DNA from 3 places in the Paraburkholderia sp. BR13439 genome. Region 2 is predicted to be linked to each of the others. Evidence: predicted binding sites of a transcription regulator. Region 2 holds the regulator's gene; each other region holds the start of a gene.
The links. The regulator FNR, encoded in region 2, switches genes on or off when oxygen is low (the NO sensors DNR and NnrR bind a similar motif). The targets are predictions, from matches to a motif close to TTGATNNNNATCAA.
Positions count from the first base shown of each region.

Region 1: the regulator FNR is predicted to act here: its motif matches at 2,572-2,585, upstream of AB3X96_RS26705 (basic amino acid/polyamine antiporter).
Region 3: the regulator FNR is predicted to act here: its motif matches at 3,251-3,264, upstream of AB3X96_RS19445 (universal stress protein).

Region 1 covers NZ_JBFPKN010000015.1:32,851-39,033, reverse strand. Annotated here, with positions in the region: gene arcA (arginine deiminase) at 1-970, opposite strand, end outside; gene AB3X96_RS26705 (basic amino acid/polyamine antiporter) at 1,021-2,442, opposite strand; gene AB3X96_RS26700 (ATP-binding protein) at 2,820-4,163, opposite strand; gene AB3X96_RS26695 (response regulator) at 4,160-4,900, opposite strand; gene AB3X96_RS26690 (hypothetical protein) at 4,908-5,030, opposite strand; gene AB3X96_RS26685 (GFA family protein) at 5,027-5,398, opposite strand; gene AB3X96_RS26680 (patatin-like phospholipase family protein) at 5,962-6,183, shown strand, end outside.
Region 2 covers NZ_JBFPKN010000011.1:113,856-120,038, forward strand. Annotated here, with positions in the region: gene AB3X96_RS22065 (DUF3564 domain-containing protein) at 1-250, opposite strand, end outside; gene AB3X96_RS22070 (zinc-dependent alcohol dehydrogenase family protein) at 540-1,529, shown strand; gene AB3X96_RS22075 (hypothetical protein) at 1,524-1,811, opposite strand; gene AB3X96_RS22080 (universal stress protein) at 1,924-2,394, shown strand; gene AB3X96_RS22085 (PAS domain S-box protein) at 2,428-3,528, opposite strand; gene fnr (fumarate/nitrate reduction transcriptional regulator Fnr) at 3,651-4,433, opposite strand; gene AB3X96_RS22095 (response regulator) at 4,450-4,857, opposite strand; gene AB3X96_RS22100 (universal stress protein) at 5,106-5,567, shown strand; gene AB3X96_RS22105 (universal stress protein) at 5,597-6,115, opposite strand; gene AB3X96_RS22110 (universal stress protein) at 6,139-6,183, opposite strand, start outside.
Region 3 covers NZ_JBFPKN010000009.1:155,499-161,681, forward strand. Annotated here, with positions in the region: gene AB3X96_RS19435 (SUMF1/EgtB/PvdO family nonheme iron enzyme) at 295-1,587, opposite strand; gene AB3X96_RS19440 (helix-turn-helix domain-containing protein) at 1,702-2,358, opposite strand; gene AB3X96_RS19445 (universal stress protein) at 2,674-3,141, opposite strand; gene AB3X96_RS19450 (FadR/GntR family transcriptional regulator) at 3,423-4,112, shown strand; gene AB3X96_RS19455 (acyl-homoserine-lactone synthase) at 4,168-4,761, opposite strand; gene AB3X96_RS19460 (hypothetical protein) at 4,917-5,234, shown strand; gene AB3X96_RS19465 (LuxR family transcriptional regulator) at 5,218-5,922, opposite strand.

The DNA of each region.
Region 1 (6,183 bases), on a different contig from region 2:
TGTTTTCGGCGTGCAATTCGACGCCGCTCGGATGACTGCTCGGCCGATACGAATAGGTGCGCGTCTTCGCCATGAAGTCCGGGGCCACCAGCACGCAATCGCGATCGGCGAACGTGAACACGGTATCGAGGTGCATCGCCGCGCGAATCTTCGGCATCGCCGCGACGATCACGCGCTCGGCCGCGCCCTTCTTGAACAGCGTTGCCGCCAGTTGACTGATGGCCTGACGCGAAGTGCGCTCGCTCATGCCGATCAGCACGACGCCCTTGCCGATCGGCATCACGTCGCCGCCTTCCAGCGTGGCGAGACCGTGATCCTGGGTCGGATCGCCCCACCACACGTTGACCTTGCCCGCGAAGTCGGGGTGGAACTTGTAGATCGCCGTGGTCAGGATCGTCTCTTCGTGACGGGCCGGCCAGTACAGCGCATTCAGCGTGACGCCGCCGTAGATCCAGCAGGTCGTGTCGCGCGTGTACAGCGTGTTCGGCAACGGCGGCAGCAGATATTCGGTACCGCCCGCCGCTTCCTTCGCAACCTCCAGCGCCTTGCCGCCGTGCGCTTCCGGGAAGTCGTGCGTGGATAGCCCGCCAATCAGCGTTTCGGCCAGCTTGCGATTGTCGAGCCCTTCCAGATAGCTTCTCAATTCATCGATAAAGCCGAGGCCGACCTGGTTCGGCACCACCTGGTTGTCCAGAATCCACTTCTTGCCTTCGTGCACCGCGACCGTTTCGGAGAGAAGATTGTGCATCTCCACCACTTCGACGCCACGGTCGCGCATCTTCGTGACGAAGTCGAAGTGGTCGCGCTTCGCGTTCTCGACCCACAGTACGTCGTCGAACAGCAGTTCATCGCAATTGCTCGGGGTAAGACGCTGATGCGCGAGCCCCGGTGCGCAGACCATCACTTTGCGCAGCTGCCCGACTTCGGAGTAGACGCCCAATTCACCCGCTTTCGCGTCCGTGTTCGCCATGATGACCTCCTGAATATCAGTGGTGACCCACTCTGTTCAATCTGATGTCGTTAGATTGTGATCCTTCCGGTTACGAGGGCGTAAATGCCGATGATCGCGCCAATGACGATGACGGTAAAGATGAACCAATCGGAAATGATGAAAACGTTCTTGCTCTGCTCTCGTCGCGCCCAAAAATAAAGAGCTGTGCCGGGCGCGTACAGCACCGCGGCAAGCAGAATGAATTTCAGGCCGCCCGCGAAGATCATGAATGCGGTATAGATCACGGCGATCGCGGCCATGATCAGGTCGCGCCGGCGCTCGTCGGCGCGAAGGTCGTAACCGTCGCCGCGATTCGCGTTCATGCATCCGAACACCGCGACGAGCAGGTACGGAATCAACGACATCGCGCTCGTCAGATTCAACATCAGCGCGAATGCATCGCGCGAGAAGTACGTGCTGATGACGAGCAACTGCACCACGATGTTGGTCAGCCACAATGCATTAGCCGGCGTCTTGTTGACGTTTTCCTTGCCGAAGATCGCAGGCATGTCTTCGGTCCTCGCCGCCGAGAACAACACTTCGGCGCAGATCAACGACCAGGCCAGATAAGCGCCGAGCACCGAAATCAGCAGACCTATGCTGACGAAAACGGCGCCCCAGTGACCGACCACCGCTTCGAGCACCGCAGACATCGACGGCTGCCGCATCGCCGCAATGTCCACGCGCTCGAGCACCGCATAAGGCAGCATCGTCACGAGCACCATCAGCGAGGTGACGACGACGAAGCCGAATATCGTCGATTGCCCGACGTCGGAGCGCTTCTTTGCATAACGGGAATAAACGCTCGCCCCTTCGATGCCGATAAACACGAACACGGTGACCAGCATCGTGGCCCGCACCTGCTCGAAGATATTGCCTTCGAGACCGCCGCCGTAGAGGTTGGCCTGGAACAGGTCCATCCGAAAGCCGAACAACAGGATCAGAATGAACACCAGAATCGGAATGATCTTGGCGACCGTAACAATACTGTTGATGAAGGCCGCCTGCTGCACGCCTTTCAGGATCATGTAATGAAATAGCCAGATGCCGATCGAAGCAACGACGATCGCGACGACCGTATTACCCTCGCCGAACACCGGAAAAAATGCGCCGAGTGTCGACTTGATCAGCACCCAGTAAGAAACATTGCCGATACAACTGCTGATCCAGTAGCCAAATGCGGAAAGAAAGCCCGGATAGTCGCCAAAGCCCGCTCTCGCATACGCAAACACGCCGGCGTCCAGTTCTGGCTTTCTTTCCGCCAGCGTCTGAAACACGCGCGCCAGCATATACATGCCGGTGCCCGCAATCAGCCATGCGATCAGGGCGCCCAGCGGACCGGTGGCGTCGGCGAAGGTACGCGGTAGGGAAAATATCCCGGCTCCGACCATGCCGCCCACGACCATCCCGGTGAGTTGCATTTTTGAAAGCTTTTGTGGAGTGGACGCCATTCGGATTCCTTTTTAGTGACCCAACACGGATCTTTAATCAGATTCGAACGAAACGTGTCTCTCGGCCAATCTTGCTGTCGATCAGCCGCGTTACTCTGCAACCACCACACGAAAAGAATGGTCTGTCCGCTGACGTTTGTCAATTTATCGCCGCTCGCATGGATAAGTCGCATTCAATATCGATGATTTAACAATGATGCGACGTGTCGCATCACCAACGCGGTTTTCTCGAATGATGGGGAATCGCTGAAGCGAGCTGAAAATGTGGTCGCTCAGAACTACTGATAAGCGGCCGAGCGACAGCTCGGAATGACGCGCGAACGTCATCAATGGTCCAAACCTGATGACGCTTTCGCAGTGGCGGGTTTCGGGTCCAACTATGATTCGCGCAACTTCCTCAACGTCAGCCGCGCTTCGAGGCCGCCGCCAACGCGGTTGTGCAGCGTGAGCGTCGCGTCCATCGCGAGCGCGAGTTGCCGCGCGATCGCGAGCCCCAGCCCCGTGCCGCCCGTTTGACGATTGCGCGAATCTTCGAGTCGCACGAAAGGCTCGAACACCGTCTCAAGCGACTCGGCCGGAATGCCGGGACCGCGATCGAGCACCGACACGGTCGCCTCGCCATCGTGCAACGCGCCGATCTCGATCTGCGCGGCGCCGGCGTACCTCAGCGCGTTATCGACCAGATTGCCGACGATGCGCTTCAACGCCTGTGGACGCAACCTCAGCGACTGGCCGAACTGGCCCTGCAGCGACACTTGCTGACCGGCGTCCACGTAATCGCAGACAAGGCTATCGAACAGTGCATCGGGATCGATGCGGCGCGGCACTTCGGTCGTGCCGTGCATCGTGCGCGCATAGGTGACCCCTTCCTTGACCAGCGCCTCCATTTCCTGCAGGTCCTGGCGCAGCTTCGCGGCTTCGCTGTCGTCGTCCATCGTGTCGACGCGTAGACGCATGCGCGTGATCGGCGTCTGCAGATCGTGCGAAATCGCCGCGAGAATCTGCATGCGCTCGGTCATGTACGTGGCGATCCGATCCTGCATCGCGTTGAACGCGCGCGCGGCGCGCGCCACTTCGGACGGACCGGCTTCGGGCAGACGCTCGGCCTTCAGGTCGGGGCCGAGCGTGTCGGCCGCGACGGCGAGCTGATTGAGCGGGCGCGTCGCGAGCCGCACCGCCAGCCAGCAGCAGGCGCCGAGCACGAGCAATTGCAGCGTCAGCACGAGCGGCAGCCAGCGCGACAACGGTGCGCCGGGCATCGGCCGCAGGTCGATGGTGAGCGGCGTGCCGTCGCTCAGTTTCAGGTGCACCTGCAGACGCTCGCGATCGCCTGGCACCGCGTTGACGGTCAACGGATATCGCGTGCCGATGCCGTCGCCGATCGATTGCGCGACGCGCGCCGACAGGCTTGCGTCGACCGGTGCGCCGGCCACGCCCTCGCCGAGCACGAACTCGTAGCTGCGCCGCGCAAGCCGCGGCAGCCACTGGGCGCGCTCGTCGGGCGGCAGATGGTCGAGCAGCGCGACCGAGCTCGCCACTTCGCGCTCGATGTAGCCCATCATGATGTTGGTCATCGTCTGGTCGCGCTCGGTCATCGTGAGCCAGAACGACAAAGCCTGCGCGAGCGCGAGCCCGACGAACAGAATCACCGCGAGCCGCGCGAACAGCGTGCGCGGCCAGTGCGGCCAGCGCAGCAACGACGGTGACGCAGAAACGTTCATTGCGGATCTCCGATCGCGGTGACCGCTGCCGAAAACACATAGCCCTCGCTGCGCAGCGTCTTGATGTAGCGCGGCTCGCGCGCGCCGTCGCGCAGGCGCTGACGCAGGCGGCTCACCATCAGATCGATCGAGCGGTCGAACGGATCGGCCTGGCGTCCCTGGGTCAGGTTCAGCAGCTGGTCGCGCGTGAGCACGCGCTGTGGGTGATCGAGAAACACGCGCAACAGACGGTACTCCGCGCCGCTCAACGCCACTTCGGTGCCGTCCGCGTCGAGCAGATGGCGCGCGGTCGTGTCGAGCCGCCAGTCGCCGAAGCACAGCATCGGCGCCGACTCCGTCACTTCCATGCCGGGCGGCAGCATGCGCGCGCGGCGCAGCACCGAGCGGATTCGCGCGAGCAGCTCGCGTGCGGCGAACGGTTTGGTCAGGTAATCGTCGGCGCCCATTTCGAGCCCGACGATCCGGTCCGCTTCCTCGCTGCGCGCCGTCAGCATCAGAATCGGCACCGCGCGGAACTTGCCCGCGCGCAGCTCGCGGCACAGCACGAGGCCGTCTTCGCCGGGCAGCATCAGGTCGAGCACGATCAGGTCGGGCGCGCCGTTCTCGAGCGCGGCGCGCATCTGGCGGCCATTGGCCGCGAGCGTGACGCGCACGCCGTTTTTCTCGAGGTATCCCGCGAGCAGTTCGCGGATACCGCGATCGTCGTCGACGATCAGTACGTGGTCGGAGGTTTCCATCGACGGATTATCTGCCGCGGCGTTTGAGTTGCACGCCGCTCGATTGGATCAGTGAACACTGCAACGGATGCGCAAGTTCCGCCGCGAAGCCGCCCACGACGAACACGGCGATGGCAAACAGGCGTTTCATGCGTCCTCCAGCACGGAAAGACTCGCGCCGTCGGCCACGCTGGCTTCGAGCACATAAGGATCGACCCCGTCGAGGCAGCCGATATTGACGCGCCATTGCAGCGGATCTCTGCGCGTCTGATGAAAAGGATAGATGCCGCAATGCTTGCAGAAGTAGTGTTTCGCGACCTTCGTGTTGAACTGGTACAGCGTCAGCGAATCCTCGCCACTCAGAATCTTCAGTTGACTCGCGGGAAAGGGCGGCGTCATCAGCGCGCCCTTGCGGCGGCACAGGCTGCAGTTACAGCGGCCGGCAGGAACGATTTCGGCGCGAACTTCGAACTTGACGGCCCCGCAGTGACAGGACCCTTGCAGCAACTCGGCGCTCATGGTGATCTCCGTGATTTGACGATGCCTGCTTTTATAGCCTGGTTCATCAGTCGAATTATGTCGTAATGTATCCGGCCGCCGAGACGATACATTACATTGCAATAAGCCGTGGCAATTGGCGCAAGGCGAAACAGCGAAGTTTAAGCGCGCGCGAATTAGCGTTTAAGCGGCACGCGCAAAACGGACAATGCGGGTTGATTCATTGCCGCCGCATTGTCGCGCTCACCCTGCAAAGATACTCCGCTTATCCAAGATTATGTGAGCGCCTCGGCGGGGCGGACCAGCCGGCCTCCTTACACGCTGTTTTTGACCTCGGCGTGACCAACCGGCTTTCTCTGTCCCGCTTGACTGGCCGGCATTGCCAGGCACAGTCGCGCGGCGCCTCGAATACGCTTGACTTTTAATCACTAGCCACTTCCAATACCAATGGTGCAGTGCGATGCTTCACCTCTGGAACACGCCTCACGTCATTCGGTAATTCAAAGCATTGGCCAGCGGTTCATTCGTCCGCCGCGCATGCGGCGTCAGCTCGAAATGGAGCACTCCTCATCACGGGAGTCGTCTTGGCTGCAAGAAAAAACCAACCCTCTCGCCGCGAACCCGCCCTTATCGATCTCGCATTGCAGGGTGGCGGTTCGCACGGTGCTTTTACATGGGGCGTCCTCGACCGTTTGCTCGAAGAGTCGTGGCTGCAGATCGAAGGGATATCGGGTACGTCGGCTGGCGCGATGAACGCCGCGGTGCTGGTAAGCGGCTACCAGGTGGGCGGCGCGTCCGGCGCGCGC
Region 2 (6,183 bases):
CGACCTCGCCTTCGAACGGCCCGTCAAGCTGATTCAGATCGAGCCCCTCGAGCACGCAGACCGGCACCGTGCTATGCGGCGCGCACACGAGCGTATCGCCGCAATCCACATGCAAAGCGCCCCATTCGGGCAACTCGAGCCCGAAATGACCTTCGCGCGACCATTGCCGGGTGTCCTTGTCGAGCCAGAGAATGGCGAAGGCCATCGGGTTGACACGATCGAACGTGTCGAGATGAACGGTCAAGCGCATGACAAGTCTCCGCAATTTAAATGACTGGTTCGTATTGGCTAAGTACCCCGCCGCGCCCGCGAGCAGACAAATTCGCATTCCCGCAATCACGGCACGGGCCCCCTATCAGGAATAAGATCAGTGTACGGACGGCGAAACGGCCCTTATTGACCTCGATCAAACGGTTCAGGGCAGCGACCGATCGCGCGACACAATGGCACGCCTATGCTGATCTGATGAAAGCGGCGCGCAGCTCACGATCTGCATAACGTCAGCGTGCCGCCGCCGAAGCGTCTGAAGGAGCAACCCGATGCGAGCGATGGTGTTCGACGGCAGCTCGGCGACCCTGACCGAGCGGGAAGTGCCGGATCCGCGGCCCGGCGCCGGCGAGATTCTGATCGACGTTCATGCCTGCGGCGTGTGCCGCACGGACCTGCATCTGGTCGATCGCGACCTCGAACATCCGAAGCGGCCGGTGATTCCAGGCCACGAAATCGTCGGCGTGGTGGCCGAGTTGGGCGCGGGCGTCAGCGGTTTCAACGTGGGCGAACGGGTCGGCGTGCCGTGGGTCGGGCGCACCTGCGGTCACTGCCGCTACTGTCTGTCCGCCCGCGAAAATCTCTGTGAAGACGCCGGCTTCACCGGCTACACGATCGACGGCGGCTATGCCGAGCGCACGGTCGCCGATAGCCGCTACTGCTTCCATCTGCCGCCGCACTACAGCGATATCGAGGCCGCGCCGCTGCTGTGCGCGGGTCTGATCGGCTATCGCACGTTGAGCATGGCGGGCGACGCCGAACGGATCGGCATCTACGGTTTCGGCGCGGCCGCGCATCTCGTCGCGCAGGTCGCGCGTCACCGGCAGCGCACCGTCTATGCGTTCACGCGTCCCGGCGATCACGCGGCCCAGCAACTCGCGCTGCGCCTCGGCGCGACATGGGCGGGCGGCAGCGACGAGGCGCCGCCCAGCGAACTCGACGCCGCACTGCTGTTCGCGCCGGTCGGCGCACTGGTGCCGCTGGCGCTGCAGGCGGTCGCGAAGGGCGGCGTGGTGGTGTGCGGCGGGATTCATATGAGCGACATTCCGTCGTTCCCGTACGCGTTTCTGTGGGGCGAACGGCGCGTCGTGTCGGTCGCCAATCTGACCCGCGACGATGGGCTTGCGTTCATGCGCAGCGCCGCGGAGACCCGGCTCGCGATCGAGACGACCACCTACCCGTTGCGCGACGCGAACCGCGCGCTCGACGATCTGCGCCACGGCAAGCTGACCGGCGCGGCCGTGCTCGCGGTCCGCTCATGATTTGTTCGCGAGCCATGGTCGCTTGATGCAGATCAAGCCGCCCGCCGCGCCGGCGTTCATTATGTAAGCGGGCACCGTTGGGCGCCCCGTCACGGTCCGAGGCGCGACGCGACGATCCGAGGAAAGCCGATGATCACTGCTGCCGAGCGCAACACCTTCCACCGCGTGATGATCGCGTCCGCGGGCGGCACCGGACTGGCGCTCGCCACGCATGTCGCCCGGCAGTTCGTCGCCGCCGATGCGCGCTTTCGTCTCGTCGACCGCGACCAGCACACGGCTCACCGCCGCGGCATACGCGCGGCACGCCGCATCCGGGCAGTGCGGGCGGGCCCTTTTATCTGTAGCAGGGGCGCGCCACGCGCGTTGACAAATCCAACCTCAGTGGAGAATCGGCATGTACCAACATATCCTCGTCGCGCTGGACGGCAGTAGCTTCTCGAAACGCGCGCTGAAAGAAGCGGTGACTATCGCCGCGTTGACGAAGGCCGTCGTGCATCCGGTTTATGTAGTCGACAAGACGCCGATCTTTTCCTATGCCGGCTATTACGACCCGCTCGCGCTAGTCGAAGCATTGCGCCAGGACGGCCACTCGGTGCTCGAGGAGGCCGAGCAGGCGTGCGCCGCCGCCGATGTGCGCTGCCGGCCCGCGATGATCGAGTCGGAGAGCCTGTCCGACGACGTCGCCACGATCGTGCTGCGCCACGGCGAGCAGGTCCACGCCGATCTGCTCGTGCTGGGCACGCATGGGCGACGCGGCGTGCGGCGCCTCGTGATCGGCAGCGTGGCGGAGCGGGTGCTGCGTTTCTCGACCTGTCCGGTGTTGCTGATGCGCGAGCAGATCAGCGAGGAAGCGCCCCAGGAGTAATCCGCGGTAGCGGGGCGCGGCGGCGTGGGAGCACTACACGAGCGCGTCGGCTGGTATCTGGATCGAGATCCTGAAACCATGGCCCGGCGAGCTGATGAACGACACGTTGCCGCGCAACTGCCGCACACGTTCGCGAATGCCAAGCAGCCCGAATGAAGTTGTTCCCTGCGCATGATCCAGCGCGACACCCGCGCCGTCATCGTCGATATCGAGCGATACGATCGGGCCCGCGCAGGTCATGTCGATGCGTACGCGCCTCGCCTTGGCGTGCCGCGCGACGTTCGTCAACGCCTCCTGAACGATGCGAAACAGCGCCGTCGCCGCGAATTCGCCGCATACCGGCTCGGCGGGTTCGAGATGCACGCTGGAGCGCACGTTGTAGCGTTTCGTGAAGTCTTCGGCCAGCCAGTCGAGCGCGGCGGCGAGTCCGAGGTCGTCGAGCAGCGGGGGGCGCAGATCGGCGGCGATGCGCCGCAGCGAAGCGGCCATCCAGTCGATCTGCTGTTGCAGCTCACGCGTTTGCGCCGCAAGCGGCTCAGTGTCGGCTTGCTTGTTCAGCTTCGCTTCGAGCAGCGCGACGCTCATTTTTAGCGCCGTCAGCCGTTGGCCGAGATCGTCGTGCAGTTCGCGCGCAATCCGTTTCTGCTCGTTTTCACGGGCGATGTGCGCGTGCGTGGATACCTGGCTTGCGCGTTCGAGTTCCGCAAGACGCATGCGCTCGGTCAGATCGCGCGTGACCTTGGCGAAGCCGAGCAGCGCGCCCGACGCATCGTGCACGGCGGAAACGACCACGTTGGCCCAGAAACGCGAACCGTCGCGACGCACACGCCATCCTTCGTCCTCGGCGCGGCCTACGGCTGCGGCGGTTTCCAGTTCGCGCGCGGGCTTGCCGGCCGCGATGTCCTCCGGGGTATAGAACTTCGAGAAATGCTGGCCGATGATTTCTTCGGGCGTGTAGCCCTTGATGCGCTGTGCGCCGGGATTCCAGCTGGTGACGCGGCCGGCGGGGTCCAGCATGAAGATAGCGTAGTCCTGCACCGCCTCGACCAACATGAAATAGCGATCCTCGACCGACACGTCCGACCCGGATGCAGCACTGGTGAAGCAGGAAGACTCGCCGCTCGATAGACCCATCGCTCCTCCGGGCGGCCACGCAAGGTCGCGTACCGCAACGCACTGAGTTATATCAGTTCAGGAGCGCCTGTTCCACCCGGCATGTCCCGCGAACGAACGTGAGGCGGGCGTCGCGCCGGTGCTCAGACCCGAGCCAGTCGTTCCGGGTCTTCTATGCGGATCGTTTTGCCGTTCGCCTTGACGAGGTGCTCGCGCTGGAACTTCGAGAACATCCGGCTCACCGTTTCGAGCTTCATGCCCAGAAAGCAGCCGATTTCCTCGCGCGTCATGCGCAGATGAAACTCCGCCGCGGAAAAGCCGCGCGCCTTGAAGCGCTTCGACAGATTCAGCAAAAACGTCGCGACGCGCTGTTCGGCGGTCATCGTGCCGAGCAGCATCATCTGGCTCGATTCGCGCACGATCTCGCCGCTCATCAGCTGATAGATGTGATGCTGCATCGGTTTGATCTCGCGACAGATCGCCTCGAGCTGCGCGAACGGAATGATGCACACGACGCTATCTTCGAGCGCAATCGCATCGCAATTCTGCTTGCCCTCGCCGATGCCGTCGAGGCCAAGCGAGTCGCCGGCAATCTGGAAGCCAGTCACGTGCTCGCGACCGTCGCGATGCATGACCACGGTTTTGAATGAGCCGGCGCGTATCGCGTAGATGCTTTGAAACTCGTCGCCCGCGCGATACAGCGCGTCGCCGCGTTTGATCGAGCGCGTCGAGCAGATCAACGCATCGAGCCGGCTCAGTTCGTCCAGTGTCAGCTCGGGCGGCATGCAGATCGCGCGCATCGCGCAGGTGGAGCAGCGCGTGACGGCGTGGCGTGCCGCCGCGGTGCTGGGCGCGACGTGGATCGGTACGACGTGCGAGGTGCGAGGCGCGTCGTGGCGGGGTTCACGGACTGCGGCAACTTGCATGATCGGCTCCTGGCGGTCAGACCCGATGCGCACGACGCGCATAGGCAATCGCTTCGATGGCGCGGCAGGCGAGCTCGAACTCCGAGGTCTTGTCGAAGAAGAAGTCGGCGCCCGCCGCTTCGCACGCGCGGCGAAACGCCGTCGCGTCATGATTGGTCAGCACGATGCTGACGATGGACGGCCGCACCCGCGATAGCGCAGCGAGCAGCAGGAGGTCGGTCTTGCCCGAGAAGCACGGGTCCAGCACCGCGACATCGGCGCGACTCGCGACGATGTCGTCGAACGCGTGCTCGACGCCCGCCGACTCGCCGGCGATTTCGATGCCGGGAATCAGCGCGATCAGGCAAGCAAGCCGGCGCCGGACCTCGACCGCATCGTCGACGAGGAAGACTCTCGATAAGGTGGCTGACGGGGCGGTGTCCATACCGACCAGTATTGGCGACCTAATCTTGGAAACATATCGGCAGCGCTTTAAGCGGTGCTAGGAGTTCAGGTAGTGGTTGTAGGATTATTCCTAGTGGGTTGCTGGCGATGTCGTCCAGCAGCGGCAGCGCCGAGCGGCGACCCGTTGACCTGCGTCAAGCCGAGTGGCGGGGCGCGCTTCACACTGTCGGTGCAAACGCGCGAGGGCACCACTTCGGGTCATGCCAGCGCTTTCAGAGGGAGTCCGACATGTATGCACGAATTCTGGTTGCACTCGACGACAGTCCCAGCGCGCAGCGCGCCTTCGCCGAGGCGCTGAAGCTCGCGAAGCTGACGGGCGCCACGCTCGAAGCCTGCTGCGTGGTGGGGCACGGCAAGTGGTCGAACAATGCCGACGTGGCTTTCGAGCCGGAACCGGCGGGCGCGGCGCAAGATTTCGCCAGCCGCGCGCTCGATGGCCCGCGCGAGCTGTTGCGCGAGGCGCAGGTGCCGGGCGGCGTGCGGGTGATCGACGCTTACGCCGAAAACGTGTCGGCGGTGCTCGCGCGCGTCGCCGACGAAATCCAGGCCGATCTGATCGTGATGGGCACGCATGGCCGCCGTGGCGTGCAGCGCTTTCTGCTCGGCAGCGTCGCGGAGTCGCTCGTGCGGTCGACCGACATACCGGTGCTGATCGTGCGGCATGACGAACAAGCCCACCCTCGGCCCTGAAGCGCCGCGCAGAGCCAGTTTCTAGCGGCTCAGGCGAGTTCGCTCAGGCGGGTCCGCTGTCGGCGCTGTCCGGGGGCTGGCTGGACGCGCGTCGCGCCGCTCGCCTGCGCGGGAATCATCAGCACCGGGCAACAGGCGCGGCGCAGCACGCGCTCGGCGACGCTGCCGAGCATCAGCCGTTGAAACCCGCGGCGGCCGTGCGTGCCCATCACGATCGCATCGGCGTGCCATTCGCGCGCCGTCTCGACGATGCGATGCGCGACGTCTTCGCCGGTGGTCGCGGCTTCGACGGCGCGGGCCGTGCCCTTGACCCCGCGTGCGGTCATCCGGCTCTGCGCGTCGGCCGCGATCCGCTTGCCTTCCTCGATGAACGCGTCCTCGATCGTGGAAGGGTCGAAGCCGGGCGCGTCGTAAGCGATGATGGGTACGTCGATCACGTACAGTGGCATCAGCTCGGCGCCCGATTCGGCGGCGAGGGTCAGCGCGGCGTCGAACGCGCGCGAGGCCGTGGCGCTGCCGTCGAGCGCGACGAATAGGCGGTGAAACATGGCGGACTCCTTAAGCGCACACTTCAGTGCGACAACAGCACCGGCACGCTCATCGATTCGAGCATCGT
Region 3 (6,183 bases), on a different contig from region 2:
GCTGGCGGTCTCATCTGCGTTTCGCCAGGAAGCTGCGCTTTGCGAAACACCAGCTCGATGAAGCGGGGCGAAAATTTACCACCGTCAGTGTCTTCCGCTGTGTTAGGGGTTGTGCCTCGATCGGACGCACAGATCAGGCTGTTCCAGTTCGTGCGCGACTATTTGTAGTTCCAGGCGAACGCTGCTATCTACAAAAGAGTCAATTAAAGCATTTGCTGAAAGGTTAAAGCATTAGTTGAAGAAACTTGCATCAAAGCGGAAGCTGAATTTTGTTTTCAACTTCCGCTTTATTTGTCAACCCCGCACACACCGAAACCCCGCATACACATACTGATAGTGCGGCTGAAACCAGTTGCGAAATTCCGGCCGCAGCATGCACAGCGCGGTACGCGCCGAACCGCCCTTCAGCACGTAATGCTGTCCATCGAAGAAGTTGGCCGAATAGCCGGGATAGAACGGAAACGCTTCGAACCCCGGCAGCGCTTCGAATAGCGTCGAGGTCCATTCCCAACCGTTGCCGAACTGACCTTCCGCACCGAACGTGCTGACGTTGTCCGGATACGCATCGACGGGCCGTGGGTCCCAGCTGCGGAAATCGAAATTCCCCGATGCCGCGTGCGGCGCGCCGTGCGCCGCGCGTTGCCATTGCGCCTCTGTCGGCAGGGCTTTGCCGGCCCAGCGCGCGTAGGCGCTTGCTTCGGCGTGGCTCACGTAGACGGGCCAGTCGAGCGGCAGCGGCACGTCGTCGAACATCGTGCGCAGCGTCCATGCGGTGCGGCCGTCTTCCGACGTGCGTTGCGACCAGCCGGCCGGATGCTCGATGCACTCCGCTTCCTTCCACGCCCAGTCTTTCGGCGACCACCACTTCGGCTCGCGATAACCGCCGTCTTCGAGGAACTCGAGGAACGCACCGTTCGTGACCATGTATCGATCGATCTCGAACGCGGGCACCTCCACGCCCATCGCGCCGAATTCATTGTCCCAGCCGAAACGGCCGGCCTCGCGCGGCATGCCGAGCACGGTCGTGCCGGCGGGCACGCGGACCATCGACGACAACTCGTCGCGCTGCTCCGTGCGTGTCACCACCGGTTCGCGCAACGCGGTGTTTTTCTGCGCGAGCGGCAACTGATGGAGCATGTACGCGAGCGTTTCCGCGTGCATCAACCGATGCTCGATCGCGACGTTCAGCAACTGCACGGCCGCTTCATCGCCCACCGGGTTGCCGAGTTCGTCGAGCGCGGCGTCGATCTGGCGGCGCGCTCGCATCGCATACTCGCGCAGGGCGTCGAGCGACGGCCAATCGCTGGGCTGATCGGTGGGAAAGCCACCGTCTACCGGATCGATGCCGAATGCGAACAGCTGATCGAGTTCCGGTGCGAAAGCCGGCAGATCGAACAGACGCTGGTCGAACAGATTGCGATCGAACGCTTCGAGATGGCCGATATAGAACACGACACGGTGACGCTCGCGGATCGGCCGTTCATAGAGGTAGTCGGGTTTGACGATTGCAAACAGGTCATCGGTGACTTGACGCGCGTCGTGCAGGCGCTGCACGAGCGGATGATGCGGGGCAGGGTCGCGATTCATTGGGGCCGGGTCTCCATGCAACACGGTTGCCGTGGGGGGCGGTCTGAAAACTTTACCCCCTTGCAGACGGCGTGCCAAGACGGACCGAGCGACCGTTCAGCCCCGCCCAGCCGCTCAGACCTGCCGCAAGCCTTCGAGATCGACGATGTGAATATGCTTGCCCCGCGTGTCGATCAGGCCACGTTTTTGAAATCTTGACAGCGTGCGGCTGACCGTTTCGAGCGTCATGCCGAGGTAGCTGCCCATGTCCTCGCGCGTCATGCGCAGGTTGAATTCCGACCACGAGTAGCCGCGCTGCGCATTGCGCTGCGACACGTCCAGCAGGAAGGCGGCGACGCGTTCGTCGGCGGACAGAGAGCCGAGCACCATCATCTGCGCGGCCTCGCTGACGATCTGCGCACCCAGCAGCTTGTGCATGCGCTCCTGGATCGAACCGATTTCGCGACAAAGCTGCTTCAGCGCACTGTATGGAACGATGCACACCGTGCTGTCTTCCAGCGCGAAGGCGCTGCACGCATGGATGTCCGCGCTGATGCCGTCGAGCCCGAGCGGCTCGCCCGCAAGACGCAGGCCGGTGACCTGCTCGCGGCCGTCGCGATGGATCATCACGGTCTTCATCGAGCCGGAACGCAGCGCGTAGATGCTGTCGAAGCGGTCGCCGCTGCGATACAGTGCTTCGCCGCGCGGCACCGAGCGCGCCGAGCAGATCAGCGTTTCGAGCTTCGGCAGCTCCTCCGCCGACAGCCCCTGCGGCATGCAGATCTGACGCATCGAACAACTGGAGCAGCGCGCGGCGGTGCGTGCGGTGGCGCGTCCCGCCATGGACTCGCGGCTGCCGCTCGCGGCAGAGCCGGCGGAGCGGGTCGAGGAACGGGGCACAGCGGTAGGATTCAGCATGTTCTGCGCGCGATTGATTATTGGTAGTGGTGAAATTGTCCCACCCGTTATGACCCTCAACGGGTGGCAAAGTGACGCGTTCGCTGCTTCGCTTTCCTGGCGACGGTGGTGCGCCGACGAAGGTGGGAAGGTGAGCCGCCGCGGCCGATGTCGGCGTCGTGGCTCACCGTCTTGCGCATGATGACCGTGTCAGACGGGTTGCTTGTCGGCGCCCGCGGCGGACGGTACCAGCAGAACCGGCAGCGTGGCCTGGCGCACGCAGCGTTCGGCGACACTGCCGAGAATCAGCCGCTGGAAGCCACGCCGCCCGTGCGTGCCCATTACGAGCAGGTCGGCGTTGAATTCGGCGGCGGCGTGCAGCACGATCTCGGCGACATCGCCGAGCGACGAAGCCTCGGAAACCCCCGGGTCGCCTTTCACACCTTGCTCGGCCATCACTTTCGAAAACTCGGCACGCAGCTCCTGGCCTTCCTCGATCAGCCGGTTGCGCAGGATCGACGGGTCGTAGCCGGGCGCCTCGAAGTACATCGGCGTATTTTCGACGACATAAAACGGCCGCAGCACAGCGCCATTCGACTTGGCGAGTTCGAGCGCCGCTTCGAACGCACGGCGCGAGGTATTGCTGCCGTCGACCGCTACAAGGATGCGTTTGTACATATCGGCTCCACGTCAAAAAAGCGTCTGCCACATTGCTAGCCGCGGCAGGGTTTATTGATGTTTTATACCAATGGAGCTTAGATGATTGCCGGAAAAGATGCACTCGACCAGGATGTAAATCAAACATTTGCCAAATATTCAGACCCGGCGCGGACGAAATGGCGGGCGCGGCGGCGCGCGCGAGTGGCCTTGCATGCTTACAAACCGCATAAGTTTGCTTAAGCTGGAACAAGGTTGGCCTTACAATCAGGCCATATTCAGACAAGCTGGCCAGTCCGCTGATGAACGATCGAAAAACCAAGGGCTTACCCGACCAGATCTACGGCGACATTCTCAACCGCATCCTCGAAGGCGAGTACAAGGAAGGCGAACGGTTGCCGACCGAGCATGCGCTGGCGGAGCGTTTCGCCACGTCCCGGCCGACTGTGCGCGAAGCGCTCGCGCGATTGCGGGCCGACGGCATCATCTCGACGCGGCACGGCTCTGGCACGACCGTCGCGCGGCGCCCCGACCCGGACGTGCGCCGCTTCGCGCCGCTCGAAACGCTGTCCGATATCCGCCGCTGCTATGAGTTTCGCATCGTGACCGAGGCGGGCGCGGCCGCGCAGGCAGCGCTGAAGGCCGACGCCCAGGACATCGCCGCGATCCAGCATGCGTGGGACGAGCTCGAGCGCATCATCGAGGCGCAGGGCATCGGCGCGAAGGACGACTTCCTGTTCCACCAGGCGGTCGCGCGGGCGTCGAAGAATCCGTTTTTCATCACGGTAATGTCGTTCATCGAGGAACAGATCCTGTTCAGCATGAACCTGTCGCGCAATCTGTCGCTGGTCAAAACGGTGGAGCGGCAGCGGGTGGTGCAGGCCGAGCACATGGCGGTGCTCGACGCGATCCGCCGCAAGGACTCGGCGGCCGCGGGCGCCGCGATGCGCGCGCATCTCGAGAACGCGCTGGAACGGATGTTCGGTTCCTGAGTCCGCGCGCGGGTGAAGGTGTCGAGATTTCGGTGCGGCCACGCTCCGGCGCGGCTCAAGCCGCGTCGGCGACCGGCCCGAATAGCGAGGTCAGCGTTTTCGCGCTTACCGCGACGTCGAGCGCAACGGCCCGTTCGACGCCGATCTGCAGCGGCGGCCCGAGCCGGCTGATATCGAGCCCGGCACGGCGCAGCATGCGCTCGATCGGCGTGGTAGTCACCGTGACGTAATGCGTGATGCCCATGCGTTGTGCGAAGCGCATCACTTCCTGAATTGCGCGAATTGTCATATCCGTGAAACCAAAAGACTGTTCCTCCCCGTTGGTTTCGATCGCCCAGCGGCTCAGTTCCCAGATATGTCGGCCGACCGGCGCGGCCGCGCCATGCAGCAGTTGCGGGAAGGTGTCTTTCAGCATGTTCGGACCTTCGGTCGGCATCAGTCGCCAACAGCCGCGCAACCGTTCGTCTTCGCCCTGAATCAGCATGTAGTACGGCCCGAGCGCATCGTAGCCGTCTATCTCCATTCCCGCGATGGTCGGAATTTCCCAGCCGAGCCGGCCGTGAAAGACCCGGGCGCGCAACCGGTACATCTCGTTGATCAGTTCGTTGTCGAATTCCTGCCGGAGTCCAATACGGATCGTGGTTTGCATGACGTTCTCCTGTGCGTGTTGGGGGCTGCCAGATACGCAGGAAAACTTATGCATTCTGAATCTTTGCGCCACCTACCTACCTGGATAGGTGTGGATGCTTATCGGGTATCGCAAAATTCACACACGTATCCGCCCCCAACCTACAAGGGTCCAAAATGGAACTCCTCGACAATCACTGGCAACCGCAAACCCACCTCCAGGCGCGTCCCTCGGAGGTCTCTTCGGCAGTGGATCGTGTTCTGATCATTGCCTACCGGAAGAAGAAAAAAGAGAGCCAGCGTCGTTTCTGGGCTCGCTTCGGCGTCACGCAGTCGCGCGGCAGCCGCTTCGAGTCGGGTGCGGAGATCCCGGCGCCGGTGTCGATCCTGCTTGGCCTTTACTTCATGAAAACCGTGTCGGACGCCGATCTGGGTCGCGCCGAGCGCGTGATGTACAGCCGCGACGCGGCCGCGCTGCTCAACCCGGGTCAATAAGCCCAAGCTGGGCCGCGATCACGGCGGCCGCGCGCCGTGAATTCACGCCGAATTTCGCCCTGATGTTTTTCATGTGGAAGTTCACCACGGCTTCCGAGCAACTCAGGATGTGGGATATCTCCCACGTGGATTTGCCGCGCGCGGTCCATTTCAGACATTCGCGCTCGCGCGGAGTCAGCTTCGGCATCAAGCTCTGCGCATGCGAATCCAGATGCTGTTTGCTGGTGTCGATCACCAGGTCGCGCAACAGCACGAGATTCGGCAACGCGGCGTTCACATGGCGCCTGAACCCGTCCGACGGCTTGTCGTCATTGACGAAGCACATCATGCCGGCTTCCTGATTCGGCCCGTGAATCGGCAGCGTCACGCCCGCACCCAAGCCGTACGAGCGAGCTTCCTCGTACAGGGCTTGCTGTGGCGGGGTGGCGAAAATCTCTGGCGTCCAGATGAGCGGCGCGGAGCGTGACAGGCAGTGCGCAACCGTTGGGTCGATATGCACCATGCCCTGTTCGTCATAGGTCTGCCGCCATGCCGGCGCGTAAGTGCTGCGCAGGTAAGCGTCCTCGAGACGCATGGTGGGCCGCGGCAGCATCGCGACCAGTATCCTGTCGAAGCCCCACGTTTCGGCGAGGCCCGTAATCACGCCGAACCATTCCGCCTCGTCGGCGGCGTCGAGTAGCGGTGCCATCTGCTCGATAAAGTGTAGCGACAATTTTTTGGCTCTCTCAGGCTCGCAAACATCCCATTCGCGGTTATTGGCAGACAAACTTCGGTCCGCTCTTTTGGTCCGCATAATCTATCACTAAAAACTCGAAGGCAATGCGCTGCTGCTCCGCGGGGTAAACGATAGCAGCCATGTGATAGCAAGGGCGGTGTTGCCTATTATTATGCTGATTGAAATAGACTTTTAACCCGCCCGGGTGTCGGGCGAGAAATGCGGCTAATCGGC